DNA from 4 places in the Tumebacillus amylolyticus genome. Region 1 is predicted to be linked to each of the others. Evidence: riboswitches for the same ligand, from Rfam matches in the RefSeq annotation. Region 1 holds a riboswitch; each other region holds the start of a gene.
The links. A riboswitch is a leader RNA that binds a small molecule or an ion and turns the genes downstream of it on or off. The one in region 1 is predicted to bind S-adenosylmethionine.
Positions count from the first base shown of each region.

Region 2: linked by a shared signal. The riboswitch ahead of JJB07_RS04415 (bifunctional homocysteine S-methyltransferase/methylenetetrahydrofolate reductase) and the one ahead of JJB07_RS07835 (2,3-diketo-5-methylthiopentyl-1-phosphate enolase) in region 1 are both predicted to bind S-adenosylmethionine.
Region 3: linked by a shared signal. The riboswitch ahead of metH (methionine synthase) and the one ahead of JJB07_RS07835 (2,3-diketo-5-methylthiopentyl-1-phosphate enolase) in region 1 are both predicted to bind S-adenosylmethionine.
Region 4: linked by a shared signal. The riboswitch ahead of JJB07_RS14015 (aminotransferase class I/II-fold pyridoxal phosphate-dependent enzyme) and the one ahead of JJB07_RS07835 (2,3-diketo-5-methylthiopentyl-1-phosphate enolase) in region 1 are both predicted to bind S-adenosylmethionine.

Region 1 covers NZ_JAEQNB010000002.1:186,179-190,460, reverse strand. Annotated here, with positions in the region: gene JJB07_RS07850 (PCYCGC motif-containing (lipo)protein) at 1-149, shown strand, start outside; gene JJB07_RS07845 (C39 family peptidase) at 290-916, shown strand; gene JJB07_RS07840 (pyridoxal phosphate-dependent aminotransferase) at 1,042-2,208, shown strand; SAM riboswitch class I at 2,298-2,419, shown strand; gene JJB07_RS07835 (2,3-diketo-5-methylthiopentyl-1-phosphate enolase) at 2,519-3,763, shown strand; gene JJB07_RS07830 (2-hydroxy-3-keto-5-methylthiopentenyl-1-phosphate phosphatase) at 3,790-4,282, shown strand, end outside.
Region 2 covers NZ_JAEQNB010000001.1:945,893-950,174, reverse strand. Annotated here, with positions in the region: gene JJB07_RS04415 (bifunctional homocysteine S-methyltransferase/methylenetetrahydrofolate reductase) at 1-1,738, opposite strand, end outside; SAM riboswitch class I at 1,841-1,959, opposite strand; gene JJB07_RS04410 (aldehyde dehydrogenase family protein) at 2,082-3,584, opposite strand; gene JJB07_RS04405 (nitroreductase family protein) at 3,700-4,282, opposite strand, start outside.
Region 3 covers NZ_JAEQNB010000003.1:438,931-443,212, forward strand. Annotated here, with positions in the region: gene JJB07_RS12100 (glutamate-1-semialdehyde 2,1-aminomutase) at 1-72, shown strand, start outside; gene trxA (thioredoxin) at 188-514, opposite strand; gene JJB07_RS12110 (NifU family protein) at 544-777, opposite strand; gene JJB07_RS12115 (HD domain-containing protein) at 935-1,582, opposite strand; gene yunB (sporulation protein YunB) at 1,648-2,364, opposite strand; SAM riboswitch class I at 2,481-2,579, shown strand; gene metH (methionine synthase) at 2,679-4,282, shown strand, end outside.
Region 4 covers NZ_JAEQNB010000004.1:237,819-242,100, forward strand. Annotated here, with positions in the region: gene JJB07_RS14000 (MFS transporter) at 1-69, opposite strand, end outside; gene JJB07_RS14005 (nitroreductase family protein) at 177-836, shown strand; gene JJB07_RS14010 (DUF3231 family protein) at 940-1,455, shown strand; SAM riboswitch class I at 1,535-1,660, shown strand; gene JJB07_RS14015 (aminotransferase class I/II-fold pyridoxal phosphate-dependent enzyme) at 1,753-2,937, shown strand; gene JJB07_RS14020 (trans-sulfuration enzyme family protein) at 2,930-4,078, shown strand; gene JJB07_RS14025 (cation:proton antiporter) at 4,184-4,282, shown strand, end outside.

The DNA of each region.
Region 1 (4,282 bases):
CCCGTTGCGACACCTGTATGAACATCACGCTCGAGTCGGCGCAGATGAAGCAGTCCGGCAAGACCGTACTCGACATTCGCCAGTACATCGACAACAAATACAAAGAAGGCTACGCACAACCCACGCCGACCCCCATGCCACAAGCCTAACATAGGAAAAAAGGACCCCTTCCCACGCGGAAGGGGTCCTTTTTTTGTTCAAAAAATTATCAAACTATATCAAAAACACTATTGAAATACGATATCTATCCATAATATAATAAATTTACAGAACATAGGGAGGTTTTACAATGAAAAAGAAACTGATCGCAATCGTCGCCGCAGCGATGACCCTGACCACGCAAGTGGCAATGGCAGACACCGGAATCGCAACGATCTCGGCAGGTTCCGAAGTCAACACCGTTACCACCGCATCCGTATCTCTCGCAGTGCCGCTCTACAGCCAATCCGGCCAAACTTGGAGCAGCCAAACGATGCAATCTTGCGCGGAAACCATCTCTGCAGCAGGTTGCACGTTGACTTCTGCTACCATGGTCTTCAAATATTACGGCGTTTCCATTGACCCGGGTCAAATGAACTCCAAGATGGGCGCTTCCGCTTGCCCGTTCGTCTACGGCGATGCCATCACGAAGGCAGGCGCCGGGATCGTCAACCACGTGACCACGTCCTCCCCGACCGCATGGAGCACCGTCTACAGCGCAGCGAAATCCGCTCTGGACGCAGGCCACCCGTACATCGTCGGCATGAACAAACCGGCCGGCGGCACGCACTTCGTCGTCATCTCCGGCTACGCAACCACCGGCGCATCTGCGTCCGACTTCACGATCAAAGACCCGGCAGGCGGCGTAACCCGCACCCTGAGCTACTACACCGGTCTGTCCTACACCCCGTACCGCGGTGTTGTATACTCCAAGTAATTTGAAGATGAGAAAAAGACAGCACATTCCTTCGGGTTTGTGCTGTCTTTTTTGCTTTTCTTTCTTACGGCTTCGCTGTATAGTTAGTAAGAATGATTTTTGTGAGAAAGGGGTTTCTCCTACCCATGAACATAAAGCAAGCGGATCGTTTGCAGTCTCTTCCGACGCAATTTTTTTCCACGATGGTGGCGAAAGTCAACGCTTCCATCGCAGCAGGGAATGACGTAATCAACCTCGGCCAAGGCAATCCGGACCTGCCGACGCCGCCGCACATCGTCGAATCGCTTCGCACCGAAGTGCTCGACCCGATTACGCACAAATACCCGCCGTTCTCCGGCATGATCGAACTCAAGATCGCCATCGCCCAATGGTACAAGTCTGAATTCAACGTCGACCTCGATCCGGCAACGGAAGTCGCGATCCTGTTCGGCGGCAAGACCGGCCTCGTCGAACTCCCGGTCTGCCTCTGCAACCCGGGCGACGCCGTGCTCGTCCCGGACCCGGGCTACCCGGACTACTGGTCGGGTGTGGCGTTGGCTCAAGCAGAGATGGTGATGATGCCGCTGCTCCGTGAGAATGCCTTCCTCCCGGACTACTCGCAGATTCCCAAGGACAAGCTCGACAAAGCGAAGATCATGTTCCTGAACTACCCGAACAACCCGACTTCGGCAACGGCTCCGCTTTCCTTCTATGAAGATACGATCGAATTCGCCCGCAAGCACAACATCGTCGTCGCATCCGACTTCGCTTACGGTGCCATCGGCTTTGACGGGGAGAAACCGGTCTCGTTCCTCCAAGCAGAGGGGGCGAAGGAAGTCGGCGTGGAATTTTACACGCTCTCCAAAACCTACAACATGGCAGGCTGGCGCGTAGGCTTTGCTCTGGGGAACAAAGACGTCATCTCGGCGATCAACTTGATCCAAGACCATTACTACGTTTCGCTTCCGGCTTTCATCCAGCGTGCGGCGGTCGCGGCGCTGACCGCTCCGCAAGACTGCGTACACGAGTTGGCGGCCACCTACCAGCGTCGTCGTGACGTATTCGTCGGCGGCTTGCGCGAGGCCGGGTGGGACGTGCTGATGCCCAAGGGTTCGTTCTTCACCTGGGTACCGGTGCCCAAGGGCTTCACGTCCTTGGAATTCTCCGACCTGTTGCTTCAGAAAGCGCATGTCATGGTTGCACCGGGGAACGGATTTGGCGACAGCGGCGAAGGCTACGTGCGAGTGGGTCTCTTGACTTCCGAGCAACGCTTGCAAGAAGCGGTCGACCGCATGGTAAAAATGTCCCTGTAACATATACAAAAAAAGAATTGACAGCAGGGGGTACACCCTGTAATATATCATCTAGTTGCAAGACAATTGCATACACAATACGCACGAACTTCTTATCCAGAGCAGGCTGAGGGACTGGCCCGATGACGCCCGGCAACCGGTATGTTTTTTCATACACGGTGCTACCTCCTACAGGAATACACCAAGTTTCATGGTTCCTGAAAGATAAGAGGCACGAACGCTTATGATATAAGCAACGCCTCTTTCTTGTTTCATGAGAAAGGGGCTTTTTTATGGATTCTTGGTTTGGATTCGAGAGGAGACCTTTTGGATGACAACTGCAGAATTTGTTCACGTAACCTATCTGGCGCACGGCAAACCCGGCACCGACTGGCTGAAAAAAGCCAACGGGATCGCAGTCGGGCTCACCGTCGGCTCTTGGACCGATTTGCCGGCCGCACGCAAAGACGCGATGCAAAAACACCTCGGACACGTCGCCGATGTGAAGCAGATCGGCACCGACCCGCACGGTTTGGAGCAAGCAATGCTTACGATCGCGTACCCGACCATCAACTTCACGCCGGACATCCCGGCTCTGCTGACCTCCGTGTTTGGCAAACTCTCGATGGACGGCATGATTCGCCTCGTGGACATCGAGCTCCCGCCGACGTTCGCAAGCCGGTTCCCCGGTCCGAAGTTTGGCATCGACGGTCTGCGCGAACAACTGAACGCCTACGACCGACCGCTGCTCATGAGCATTTTCAAGTCGGTCATCGGCTACGACACGGAGACGTTGGCGGAGCATTTTTACCAACAAGCACTTGGCGGTGTGGACTTGGTCAAGGATGACGAGATCTTCTTCGACGAGACCTACGCACCGTTTGAAAAACGGATCGCGGCGTGTCGCGCGGCTGCCGAACGCGCGCAGGCAGAGACGGGCAAATTCACCCTCTATGCGGCGAACTTGACGGGTCCGGTCACAGAGATTTTTGAAAAAGCACGCCGTGCCGTGGACGCAGGAGCTTCGGCGTTGTTGCTCAATGTCCTGACGTACGGCTACGACGTGTTGCAACGACTGGCAGAGGACCCGCGTGTCAACGTTCCGATCATGGCGCACCCGGCACTCGCGGGCGCGTTGTATCCGTCGCATCAGTACGGTATCTCGGCACATGTCGTGCTCGGTCAACTGATGCGCATCGCAGGGGCGGACATCGGTCTGTACCCGTCCGCTTATGGCTCCGTGGCGCTGGAGCGAGGCGAGACGTTGAAAATTGCACAAGCTCTCACCGAACCGAACCACGTTCTCAAGCGTGCGATTCCGGTTCCGAGTGCGGGCATCCATCCGGGGCTGGTTCCGTATCTGTATCGTGATTTGGGCAACGACCAAATCATCAATGCAGGCGGCGGGGTTCACGGTCATCCGGGCGGTTCGGCGGCAGGCGGTCGTGCGTTTAACGCAGCAATTGCAGCCGTTGTGAACGGCAAGACACTCTCCGAAGCGGCGGAAACTTCTCAAGAGATTCGGACGGCCCTCGATCTGTGGGGCAACCCGTCCGAAACAGGAACGGAAAAATAATCGGTAAGTAGAAAGAAGGAGGACTCATGAGCAAACGCATCGCCATCTTCTGTGACTTTGACGGCACGATCACCGAGCGCGACATGATCATTACGATCATGGAGCGGTTCGGTGCGCCGGGTTGGGAGACGACCAAGGATCAGATTTTACACCAAGAGATTCCGATTCAGACCGGCGTGGGCCGTCTGTTCCACGGAATTTCCTCCACCCTCCGCGATGACGTCGCTGCCTATGCACAGGAAGTGGCGGTGATTCGCGCGGGGTTCCCGGAGTTTTTGGAGTTTTGCAAGGCGCAAGGGATCGACTTCTGGGTGACGAGCGGCGGCATCGACTTTTTTGTCAAACCGTTGTTGGAGCCGTTTGCCATCGAGAACCCGATCTACTGCAACGGCAGTGACTTCTCAGGCGAAACGATTGAAGTGACGTGGCCGCATGCGTGTGATGAGCAGTGCGAGAACGGCTGCGGCATGTGCAAGCCGTCGGTGTTGCGACAGTTTCCGGATGAAGATGTGTTCAAGA
Region 2 (4,282 bases), on a different contig from region 1:
GCACGCCTTCGTGACGGGCGGCCTCGCCTTCGAAGCGCTTGATGCGCTCAAGCGTCGATTCGGCGATTTTGATGCCCGGCACTTCGTTGTGCAGAAATTCTGCATTGCGCGACCCTGTCATCGGCATGATGCCGATGAAGATCGGAACTTGGATGTGCTTCGTCGCTTCGCGGATCGCGAGTAACGTCTCCACGTCATAGACGGGTTGGGTCATGATGAAGTCTGCTCCCGCTTCGACTTTGCGTTCGAGGCGTGCGATGGCCGGCTCCAAATTGCGGACGTGCGGGTTGAACGCCGCTCCGACGACGAAGCGGGCTTTGTTCTTCATCCGACGACCGGAGAAGGCAATTCCTTCATTAAGTTGTTTGACCATGCGGATCAGGTCGAACGACGAGAGATCGAACACGGACGTCGCCCCCGGCAGGTCTCCGACTCGCGCCGGGTCGCCGGTGATGACGAGGACTTGATTCAAGCCCAGTGCGTGCAGACCCAAGAGATGAGATTGCTGCCCGATCAAGTTGCGGTCGCGACAGGCGACGTGGGCGATCGCTTCGATGCCCATTTCACGCTTGAGAATGGCGCCGAGCGCCATGTTGCTGACACGGGTGGTCGCCAGCGAATTGTCGGCGAGGGTGATCGCATCTGCTCCGGCTTCTTGGAGCGCTTTGCTTCCGGCGAGGTACTTTTCGATGTCGAGGTCCTTCGGGGTGTCGTACTCGACGATGATCGTATGGCGTTGACCGACCAGATCGACGATGTTCGGAGACGGAGGCAATTCGATGCGCGGCGTTTCCCGTTCGATGACTTCCGTTTTGGCGGCGAGGGTGGGGTTGATGCGGGGCACGCGTTTTTTTCCCGCGACGGCGTCTGCAATCGCGCGGATGTGTTCCGGCGCAGTGCCGCAACAACCGCCGAGGAGTCCAACGCCTTGGTCGAGCAGTCGAACCGCATAGTCGCCAAAGTACGCGGCGTTGGATTTGTATTGGACTTTGCCGTCGATCATGCCCAGTCGCCCGGCGTTCGGGTAGACGGAGATCGGCATGCCTTCGGGGACGATGGTTTTTTCCAAGGAGCCGAGAATTTCAGCAGGGCCGAGTCGACAGTTCAGACCGACGACGTCGGAGCCTGCCGCTTCCAGTTGGCGAAACGCTTGGGTCAGTTCATACCCGTCTCGGGTGCGGCCGACTTCCAGAAGCGACAGTTGCGAGATGATCGGCGTACCGCTCGAAGCGGCCAGCGGGCGGATGACATCCAACGCCAGCAGCAACTCTTCGACGTCGTAGAAGGTTTCGAGAATCAAACCGTCGACGCCTTCATGCAAGAGCGCAACCGCCTGTTCCTCGTAGATGTCTCGGTATTCCTCCCACTCAGTGCCGCGAATGCGACCGGCGAGGATGGAGCCGATGGAGCCTACGACGAACGCTTCGCGTCCCGATTCCTCCACCGCTTGACGCGCAATCTGCACAGAAGCGCGGTTGATGCGCGTGGTGCGCGTTTCCAAGCCATAGCGTGCCAGCGAATCGCGGTTGGCCGCATAGGAGTTCGTCTCGATGACGTTCGCCCCCGCATCCAGATACGCCATATGCACATCCCGCACCCAATCCGGTTCCGTCAGACACAATTCCTCCGTCGAAGCTCCGATGGCGTTGCCTTGCAAATACAAAAGCGTTGCCATCGCGCCGTCCCCCACCAACACATCAGACCGCAGTCGCGCCCGAAAAGCATGTGATGAATTCACTTTGCTTCCCCACCCCTTCTTCCAAAAAAGTATATAAAAAAGCCTCTTCTCAGGCGTCCAAGAAGAGGCTCATTGTACAATTCGACAATAGATCGAGATCCTCTCTTATCTGCCAAAACGTCCCACATGGACGTAATTGCTGGAATTAGCACCATGTATCACGATTGATACCGGTTGCCGAGGTTTCGTAGGGCCAGTCCCTCCACCTCTCTGGATAAGAGTTGCGTATGAAGTTTTACGAACTTTCAACATACTTTAGAATACATCAAACTCTTCATCGCGTCAATGTGAGAAAAAAAGGGGGAGTGACCGCACACGGCACTCCCCTTTTTTTTGACTGCGCTTAGTTGTAGTTGACCCACACGCTCTTGTGTTGCGTGTAGTTTTCCAGCGCGTATTCGCCCATCTCGCGGCCGATGCCGGAGTGTTTGTACCCGCCAAACGGAGAAGCGGCGTCGAACATGTTGTAGCAGTTGATCCAGACGGAACCTGCTTTGAGCGAGTTCGCGACGGTGAACGCCGTTTTCATGTTCTGCGTCCAGACGCCGGCGGCGAGGCCGTAGGTGGATGCATTGGCGCGTTTGATTACGTCTTCGATGTCGTCAAACGGCATCGTGGCGACAACCGGGCCGAAGATTTCCTCTTGGGCAATCGCCATGTCGTCTTGGACATCGTAGAACACGGTCGGTCGCACGAAGTAGCCGCGGGAGAGGTCGCCCTCGCCGCGCTCACCGCCGATGGCGATCTTGGCTCCCTGTTCCAGACCGCGTTCGATGTAGCCGGTGACGCGGGTCAGTTGTTCTTCGGAGACGAGCGGGCCCATTTGCGTTTTCGGGTCGATGCCGTAGCCTTGGCGCACGTTGCTCGCATGCGTCACCATGTCGGAGAGCACGTTGTCGTATTGGCTTTTGTGGATGTACAGGCGGGAACCTGCCGAGCAGACTTGGCCTTGGTTGAAGAAGATCGCCTGCATCGAGCCTTTGACCGCACGGGAGAAGTCTGCGTCCGGGAAGATGATGTTCGGCGACTTGCCGCCCAGTTCCAGAGAGACGCGCTTGAGATCGACGCTTGCGTTGCTCATGATCAACTTGCCGACTTCGGTGGAGCCGGTGAACGCGATTTTGTCCACGTCACGATGGGTGACGAGCGCGTTGCCCGCCGTTTCGCCGAAGCCCGGCACGATGTTGACGACGCCCGCCGGGAAGCCCGCTTCTTGGACGAGTTTGGCGAGGTAGAGGGCGGACAGCGGCGTTTGCTCTGCCGGTTTGAGAACCACGGTGCAGCCTGTCGCCAGTGCCGCCCCCAGTTTCCAAGCGGCCATCAACAACGGGAAGTTCCACGGGATGATCTGCCCGACGACGCCGATCGGCTCGCGGCGCACGTAGTTGTGCATGTTCGGGATGTTGACCGGAATCACGTCGCCCGAGATCTTGGTGGCCCAGCCTGCGTAATAGCGGAAGTGCTCGACGGTCATCGGAACGTCGAACCCTTTGGCTTCTGCAATCGGCTTGCCGTTGTCGAGCGATTCGATCTCTGCGAATACGTCAGAGTCACGCTCGATCAAGTCGGCCAACGTGTAGATGAGACGGGCACGTTCAGACGGCATCATGCGATGCCACGGGCCGGATTCAAACGCGTCGCGGGCACAGGCGACGGCGCGGTCGATGTCTTCCTTGTCCCCTTCGGCGACGTAGGCGAGAATTTCGTTGTTCGCCGGGTTGTAGATCGGGAACGTCTTGCCGGAGACCGCTTCCACAAATTGACCGCCGACGAACATTTTTTTCACCGTTTTGGACTTTACGAAATCAACCGTGCGCGGGTTGAGTTTATGGCTAATTGCTTCCATCGATTGAAAACCCCCTGTTCTCTATGTACAGCCTGTTACAAAGATATGGGAGGAGGGGACAAAAAAGACCCGCTCGCGTGGGCGGGCGGGTCTTTTTTTCGAGCATTTTCGATTCTTAGAAGGAGTTTTTGACGACGATTTGGTCGAGACCGAAACGGCCGGACGGATGCGCCGGTGTCGCTGCTTTGCCAAGCGAGATCAGGACGGACGGGATGTAGCGGGACGGCACGTTCAGGGCTTCGACGATTTTTTCCTTGTCAAAGCCGCCCATCGGGCAGGTGTCGTAGCCGTATGCTTTGGCTGCGAGCATCAGTTGCATCGCGATGTAGGACGAGTTGCGGATCGCTTCGTCGCGTGCGCCTTGCGGGTTGTTGTCGTACGCCGCTGCGATTTGGCCGAGCAGTACATCGTAGACTTGCTGGGAGATGAAGCCGCCGTCGAGTGCCGGCTTGAAGACAGGTTCTGCGTTTTTGTTCGCTTCGAGGTCGCCGAGCACGAGGATGACAGCCGATGCGTCTGCCACTTGCTGTTGTCCGTACGCGATCGGGAGAATTTTCTCCTTGGTGGCTTGGTCGGTGATCACGACGAGCTTCCAGTGTTGCAGGTTCCAAGAGGACGGAGAGGTTGCCGCCAGTTCGAGGATGGCGTTGAGTTCCGCTTCCGGGATGGTGTAGGAGGCATCGTATTTTTTCACGGCA
Region 3 (4,282 bases), on a different contig from region 1:
TCCACCGCCCACACCCAAGCGGACATCGACTTCACCATCGACGTGATCAACCGAGTCTTCGCCCAACTCTAAACAAAAGACCCTTCACCTGCCCGGAAACAAGCGGGTCGAAGGGTCTTTTTTCATAATAAAAAAGACCTGCCAAGGCCGCAGCCTGACAGGTCTTCTCTTCCCAAACAAACGCGGCTTACAGAACGTCAGCCAGTTTGTCGAGCAGTTGAGCTTTGTTTTGGTAGCCGACGAGGGTCTTCACAACTTCGCCGTTTTTGAAAACGAGCAGAGTCGGGATGGACATAACGCCGAACTTTTGCGAAGTCGCCGGGTTTTCGTCGACGTTGAGTTTGCCGATGGTCAGCTTATCGGAAACTTCGCCTGCGAGATCGTCGAGGACCGGAGCGAGCATTTTGCACGGACCGCACCATGCAGCCCAGAAGTCGACGAGAACCGGCTTGTCGCCTTGAATTGCTTCGTTAAAGTTCGCGTCGGTTACAGTTTGAATGAGATCAGATGCCATGATTGATTCCCTCCAATTCGTCGTCTGGCTTAGACAGCCACGACTTCTTTGATTTCCGGTACTGCTGCGCGAACGGTGCGCTCGATGCCCATTTTCAGGGTCATGGTGCTCATCGGGCAACCGCCGCAAGCGCCGGTCATGCGGATCGAAGCGATGCCGGTTTCAGCATCAACGTCCACCAATTCAGCGTCGCCGCCATCGGATTGCAGACCCGGGCGAATTTTATCAAGTGCTTCCTGTACGCGTGCGCGAAGATCTTCCATCATGTATTCCTCCTATCGGTATCGTTCATTTTATCGGTTGGTTGACGCCCATACACATCTAGTATAGGCGGAACTTGTGAAGGCCATTCTGTTGCAAGCCTTCAACATATTGTATTTGTATTGTAGGAAAAATGAACTGGAAAGTCTGTGACTTCCGTTACATCTGTCCTTCCCACTCCGCATGGAACCGCTCCAAAAACTCTTCCATATAACGATGCCGCTCTTCGGCGATTTGTTTGGCGGCGTCGGTGTTCATGAGGGCTTTGAGCAAAAGCAGTTTTTCATAGAAATGATTGACAGCGGTGCTCTTGCCCTTGCGATACTCGTCTGCCGTCATGTCGGTGCGCAGCGGCAGGGTCGGGTCGTGGCTGAGTTGCCCCTTGGCACCGGAATACGCAAACGTGCGGGCGATGCCCAGCGCACCGATGGCGTCGAGACGGTCGGCATCTTGAACGATTCGGCCTTCCAGCGTCCGCACCGGGGGGCGGTTGCCGCCCTTGAACGACATCGTCGTGATGATCTCCAAGAGATGCGCGCGTGTGTCCGCATCAAGGTCGTGCGCATCCAGCCAGTTCGTGAGTTTTTTCATCCCGGCTTCGGGGCTTTCGTTCAATTTCTCGTCGGGGATGTCGTGTAACAGTGCTGCAAGCGAGCAGACAAAAACGTCCGCACCCTCAACGCGCGCGATCCGTTCAGCCATGCGCCGCACACGCTCGATGTGCCAGACATCATGACCGGAAGAGTCTCCGCCCAATTCCTGACGAACGAAGGCTTCAGCCTCTTGCAAAATCCATGTACGTTCCATAAAAATGCTTCCCTCCCGCTCCCCATCTTACCAATAGAAGGTACAGCGAGCAAGGCGAGCGCTTTTTACTTCGCTGGCTCGTTGAGGTTTGGCAACTCAAGCGGCGGCAACGGCGAACTCGTCTGCCCCACGGCAGACCCCTGCGCGTTGTACACCATCTGCGGCACGTCGCCGACCATAACCAGATAGGCGATCGGTACCCGCGTGCTGACTGCATTTGGATGCGTGGAAAACGGCACGACAATCGTCTCTTCCACCGTGAGATCCAGATACAGCACATGCACCGTCTGGTTGATGCCGGCATTGCGCGTCTCATATCCCACTTGTGATTTGGCAATTGTAATCGGGCGGATCTTGATGGGAATATCCGGCCCGAGCGCCGCCAGAATCGAACTCTCATACACCACTCCGAGCGGCAGGGAGATCTCCTCTTCCTTGGAATGCGACAACTCGCCTTGAATATAGTCGGTGACTTGCGCCTGCAAACGCGTGGCTTCTTGCATGTTGAAATACCCGGCGCTGACTTTGCCGTTTGGCCCCTCCCGGAAGTTCATCAGCAAATTGTAGTCGGCAACGCTGGCAATTTTTTTGGAAATCGAATCGTTGATCGCCTTGACCGCATACTGCTCGGCGTATTTCTCAGCCGCGAGCTCCAGATGCGGACGCATCGACGTTTCGTAATAGTAGATCGTCTGCACGCTGGAGAACACGATCATGACCAAGACAAGAAACAGGACGAGCCGCCAGTTCAGACGCTTCCTCCTGCCCACCTTCATCGCCATCGGACGTCCCTCCTTCTCCTCCATGTGTATGTCCCGCGCACCGTTGGTAGAAGATTGACAAACGCGTCATCGAAATGGTACTGTTGGTGAAGTGTTTCGAATTGAATATTTATTTTCTCTTATCCAGAGAGGTGGAGGGACTGGCCCTTTGATACCTCGGCAACCGATTGATCAGGTGCTAATTCCAGCAAAGCGTACGCTTTGGAAGATAAGAGTGGCGGTATCCACCCCTTTTTGCAACTTCTGCCCTCTTCTCGTCTCCCAAGACCGAAGAGGGCTTTTTCTATGCCCGCTACTCCGAGGAGGAATTCGACATGTCAAGCAAAACCCCGATCCAACAGCAATTGCAACAAAAAATTCTCATCCTCGACGGCGCGATGGGCACGATGCTCCAACGAGAAAACTTGACCCCGGACGACTTCGGCGGTGAAGAGCTCGACGGTTGCAACGAGAACCTCGTCCTCACCCGCCCGGACGTCATTCGCAACATTCACGAAGCCTACCTCGAGGCCGGTGCCGACATCATCGAAACTAACACGTTCGGTGCTACGTCTGTCGTCCTCGCTGAATACGATCTTCAACACCTCGCGCATGAGATCAACATCGAAGCCGTGCGTCTCGCCAAAGAAGCGGTAGACTCCTACTCCACACCGGAATGGCCGCGCTACGTCGCCGGTGCGATGGGCCCGACCACCAAGACCCTCTCGGTCACCGGCGGGATTACGTTCGAAGATTTGACCGACTCCTACTATGAACAAGCACGCGCCCTGTTGATCGCCGGCGCAGACGTGCTTCTCCTGGAAACGGTGCAAGACACCCTCAACGTCAAAGCGGGCGCCATTGCCATCCAACGCGCTTTCCAAGACACCGGCATCGAGATCCCCGTCATGCTCTCCGGCACCATTGAACCGATGGGGACGACGCTTGCAGGTCAGAATATCGAGTCGTTCTACATTTCGCTTGAACACTTGAAGCCGATCTCCGTCGGCCTGAACTGCGCAACAGGCCCGGAATTCATGCGCGACCATCTGCGTACACTGTCCGAACTCGCGACCTGCTCTGTCTCCGTCTACCCGAACGCCGGGCTCCCCGACGAGAACGGTCACTACCACGAGACCCCGCAAAGCCTCGCCAAAAAACTCGCCGGATTCGCAGAGAAAGGCTGGCTGAACATCGCGGGCGGTTGCTGCGGCACCACACCGGATCACATCCGTGCCATCCACGAAGCGTTGCAAGATTTCAAACCGCGCACCAGCGCCGAACCGCACCGCCCGGCCGTCTCCGGGATCGAAACCGTCTTCGTGGAGCCGGACAACCGCCCGCTGATCGTCGGCGAGCGCACCAACGTGCTGGGTTCCCGCAAGTTCCGCAACTTGATCGTCGATGGCAAGTACGAGGAAGCGTCCGAGATCGCCCGCGCCCAAGTCAAAAAAGGCGCACACGTCATCGACATCTGCCTCGCCGATCCGGACCGCGACGAAGCCCGAGACGTTGAAGAATTCCTCAAGTACGTCACCAAAAAAGTCAAAGTGCCGCTCATGATCGACTCCACCAACCTCGACGTGTTCGAGATGGCGCTGAAATACTCGCAAGGCAAAGCACTGCTCAACTCTGTCAACTTGGAGGACGGCCCCGAAAAGTTCGACGCGATCGTTCCCATCGTCAAAAAGTACGGAGCTGCCATCGTCGTCGGCACCATCGACGAGCAAGGCATGGCCGTCACCCGCGAACGCAAGCTGGAAGTCGCCAAGCGCTCTTACGACTTGCTCGTGAACCATCACGGACTCGACCCCCGCGACCTGATCTTCGACCCGCTGGTCTTCCCGTGCGGCACCGGCGATGAGCAGTACATCGGTTCGGCACGGGAAACGGTAGAAGGAATTCGTTTGATCAAAGACCACTTCCCCGAATGCCAAAC
Region 4 (4,282 bases), on a different contig from region 1:
CATGATCAGGGGCACCATCGCCAGCGAGAACAGGGGGAGAAAATGAATCTTCGTTCCGGTGGATTCCAACAGGTTTCACTTCCTCTGCGATTGTAGTGGTGCTCTCTTGTAGTTTGCGGTGTTTGAGGTGTACCCTATGAGTGGAGATTGTTGGACACAGAAGGAGAGTGACATCCATGAACGGTGTAAACCCGCAAGATTTGCTTCAACTCATCGCCACTCGTCGCTCGATCCGCAAATGGACCGACCAAGAAGTTCCGGACGAACTGATCCGCGAAGCGCTGACCGCAGCGACGTGGGCTCCCAACGGCGGCAACTTCCAGCCGTGGCACTTCGTCGTGATCAAGAACCGAGACGTCATCCATCAGATCGCAGACGCCGTCCAGGAAAAAACGCTGCTGATGGCATCGTGGCCGGAAGCGGAAGCCTATGGCGAACATGTGGAGCGTTGGAAGTCTTCCAGCGACTTTTTCCGCACCGCACCTGCTTGTGTGGCGGTGTATATGGGAGACTATCGTTCCATCGCGGACCGACTGCTTGCAGAACGAGGTCGTCAAGACTCGGATGCGGCGGCGATGGAGGATGCGCGCAAAGTCGGCTCTTCGCGACTCCAGACCATCGCGGGGGCGGTCATGCAGATGTTGTTGATGTTCCATGCCCAAGGTCTGGGAGCCGTCTGGATGGCGGGCCCGCAACAGGCGAAGCAGGAGATTGAAGCGATCTTGCCTCCGATGGAAGGCATGGATTTCGTCGCTTTGGTTCCGGTCGGATATCCGGCCCAAGAGCGGGAGTTAACTCGCAAACCTGTAGAAGAAGTGTCCACGTGGTTGAAATAAGCAGGCAGGTCAGGAAAATGAAAAACCATTCGCACATGCGTGCGGATGGTTTTTTTTGTACATGCTAGTAGGCGGGCATTTACACTACACGGAGGTGTTCGAAATGGGAATCTTGAGTGGCAATCCGAAGCATGAACCGATGCATTATGGGGAAGTGGACGCTGTTTGGGGGTCGTTGGCGGCCAAGTACGGGATCATCTCGCATTACCAAGTGTTGTTGAACCAATCGGGGGACGCAGACCTGCGCGACTTCATCGAGCAGTCGATTGATACATGTCGGGAAGAAGCGGCCGAATTGGCGAAGTTGTTGACGGAAAACGGCGTCGCACTGCCGCCCGCAGCGCCTGAAAAGCCCAAGGCGGACCTCGAACTGATCCCGCCTGGCGCACGCCATACGGACATGGAAATTGCATCGATGCTTGCTGTTGACAACGGGGCGGGTCTGGTTGCTTGTTCCAAAATGATGGCGATGTGCATCCGCGAAGACATCGCGGCGCTGTTCATGACGATGCACACCAAAAAAGCGGAGATGGGCCTGCGTCTGCTCCGTATGTTGAAGGAAAAAGGCTGGCTGGTCGTCCCGCCGTTGCACGTGAACACGGCAGAACACCGCGAGTAAATTTATACCTTGACAGAATTTTGCGAGTGCTGTACTGTAATAAAATAATCAGACAAAACAACTGAACAAGCAAGAAACTCTCTTATCCAGAGTAGGCGGAGGGACTGGCCCGATGAAGCCCGGCAACCGACATGCGGTTATTTTTTCAGCACACGCATGCACGGTGCCAATTCCTGCAGGATCTAACGATCCTGAGAGATGAGAGAAAGGACCCCCTTATGTCTACATAAGCAAAGGCCTTTCTCCACTGGGAGAGAGGCCTTTTTTGCTTGCATCACAACTTAGGGGGACTTCAATATGACGCATCTTGAAACCAAATTCGCACAGATTGGCAACCGACGTGACCCGCAAACCGGCTCGGTCTCGTCTCCGATCTACCTCTCCACCACGTACAGCCATCCGCAGCTCGGTGTTTCCACCGGCTTCGACTATACGCGCACCAAGAACCCGACCCGTCAAACGCTCGAAGATGCCATCGCAGAACTCGAAGGCGGCGTGCGCGGGTTTGCCTACGCATCCGGCATGGCGGCGATTGCGGGGGTCTTCGGACTGTTTGCGCAAGGGGACCATCTGATCGTTTCGCACGACTTGTACGGCGGTACCTACCGCTTGATTGAACAGATTCTGCCGAAACAGGGCATCTCCGCCACGTTCGTGGATACAGGGGACGTGCAAGCGGTTGAACAGGCCCTGCAACCCAATACGAAGGGAATTTTCGTCGAAACGCCGACCAACCCGACGATGCGAATCACCGACCTCAGTGCCATAATTGAAGTAGCAAAACGTCATAACGTGTTGACAATCGTAGACAATACGTTCATGACCCCCTATCTGCAACGTCCGTTGACGCTCGGTGCCGACATCGTCGTCCACAGCGCGACCAAGTATCTCGGCGGTCACAACGACGTGCTGGCAGGTCTGGTTGTCGCACGGGAGACAGAAGTAGGAGACAAAATCTACTTCCTGCAAAACTCCATCGGCGCGACACTCGGCCCGCAAGATTGTTGGCTGCTGATGAGAGGGATCAAGACGCTGGCGTTGCGCATGGATCGTCACCAAGAGAACGCCTTGCTCGTCGCCGAATGGTTGGCGGAGCATCCGGCGATCTCCACCGTGTACTTCCCGGGGTTGTTCGGCCATGTAGGTCGTGACATTCATCTGAGCCAAGCAGCAGGATACGGCGGCATGCTGTCGTTTGAAGTGGAGAGCGAAGCACTCGTGGAGCCGTTGTTGCGCCACTTGAAACTGATCACGTTTGCCGAATCGCTTGGCGGGGTGGAATCGCTGATCACCTACCCGGCTCGTCAGACGCACTTTGACATCCCGGAGGAAATTCGCATCTCGGTGGGCGTCACCAATTCCCTGTTGCGACTCTCGGTGGGCATCGAGCACCACAGCGATCTCATTGACGATCTCGCGCAAGCACTGGCAGCGGCAGAGAAGGAAATTGGAGTGAAGGGAGTCCAAGCAAGCCATGAGTGAGAAAAAAATTTCGTTCGCCACCCACGTGTTGCATACGGGCAATGAAATCGATCCGGTAACGGGGGCAGCGGCATTTCCCATCTATCAAGCGTCGACGTTCCACCAAGAAGATCCGTGGAACCCGCCGGCTTACGAATACGCCCGCTCGGGCAACCCGACTCGCCATGCGGTCGAAGATGCAGTCGCCAAACTTGAGGGCGGTACGCGCGGGTTTGCGTTCGGTTCTGGCATGGCGGCGATCACCACGACGTTGTTCCTGTTCTCGCAGGGCGATCATATCGTTGCCTGCGATGACATCTACGGCGGTACGTTCCGGGCGCTGACCCAGTTGATCAACCGCTTCGGCATCGAAACGACGTTCGTCGATGCGACGAATTTGGATGAAATTCGGGCGGCGATTCGTCCGAATACGAAAGGGCTGTTCCTCGAAACACCGTCCAACCCGACGATGAAGATCATCGACTTGGCGGGTGCGGCACAGATTGCCAAGGAACACGGTCTGCTCTCGATCATCGACAACACGTTCATGACGCCGTACCTCCAACGACCGTTGGAACTTGGCATCGACATCGTCATTCACAGTGCGACCAAGTTCTTGGGCGGACATTCGGACGTGGTGGCGGGCGTCGTCGTCACGCGAGATGAGGAGCTGGGCAAACGGTTGTACTTTCTCCAAAATGCATGCGGCGGCGTGCTCGGCCCGCAAGATTGCTTCTTGCTCCAACGCGGGTTGAAGACGCTCAAAGTCCGCATGGATGCGTCCTGCGCCGGTGCGGAAAAAATCGCCCACTATCTCTACGAACGCGGCGACATCGAGCAGGTCTACTATCCGGGCCTGCCGTCTCACGCAGGTCACGAGATTCAAAAGTCACAAGCGGACGGCTTCGGCGCTGTCGTGTCGTTCGACCTCGGTACCGAGGAGCGAGCTCGCAAATTGATGGAACGCGTTCAATTGCCGCTCGTCGCCGTCTCGCTCGGTGCGGTGGAATCGATTCTGTCCTACCCGCGCATGATGTCCCACAACGGCATGCCCGCCGAAGAACGCCTCAAGCGCAAGATCGGCGACGGCTTGCTGCGCTTCTCGATTGGCTTGGAAGACCCGAACGATTTGATCGCCGATCTGGAACAAGCATTGAAGTAAAATTTACCATTGTGTAGAATGACCCATAGAGCATCCTAACGTATACTCCGTATGCTTAGGATGCTTTTTTTCTATGTCATAGATTGTGCAGAAGGTGGGAGAGAGATGGAATCGACAACGATGGAGATGGTGCACCGCTACATCGGTTTGGTTTTGATCGTGCTGGTCGTCGGGATGTTTGGCGGACGATTGGCACGCGTGTTG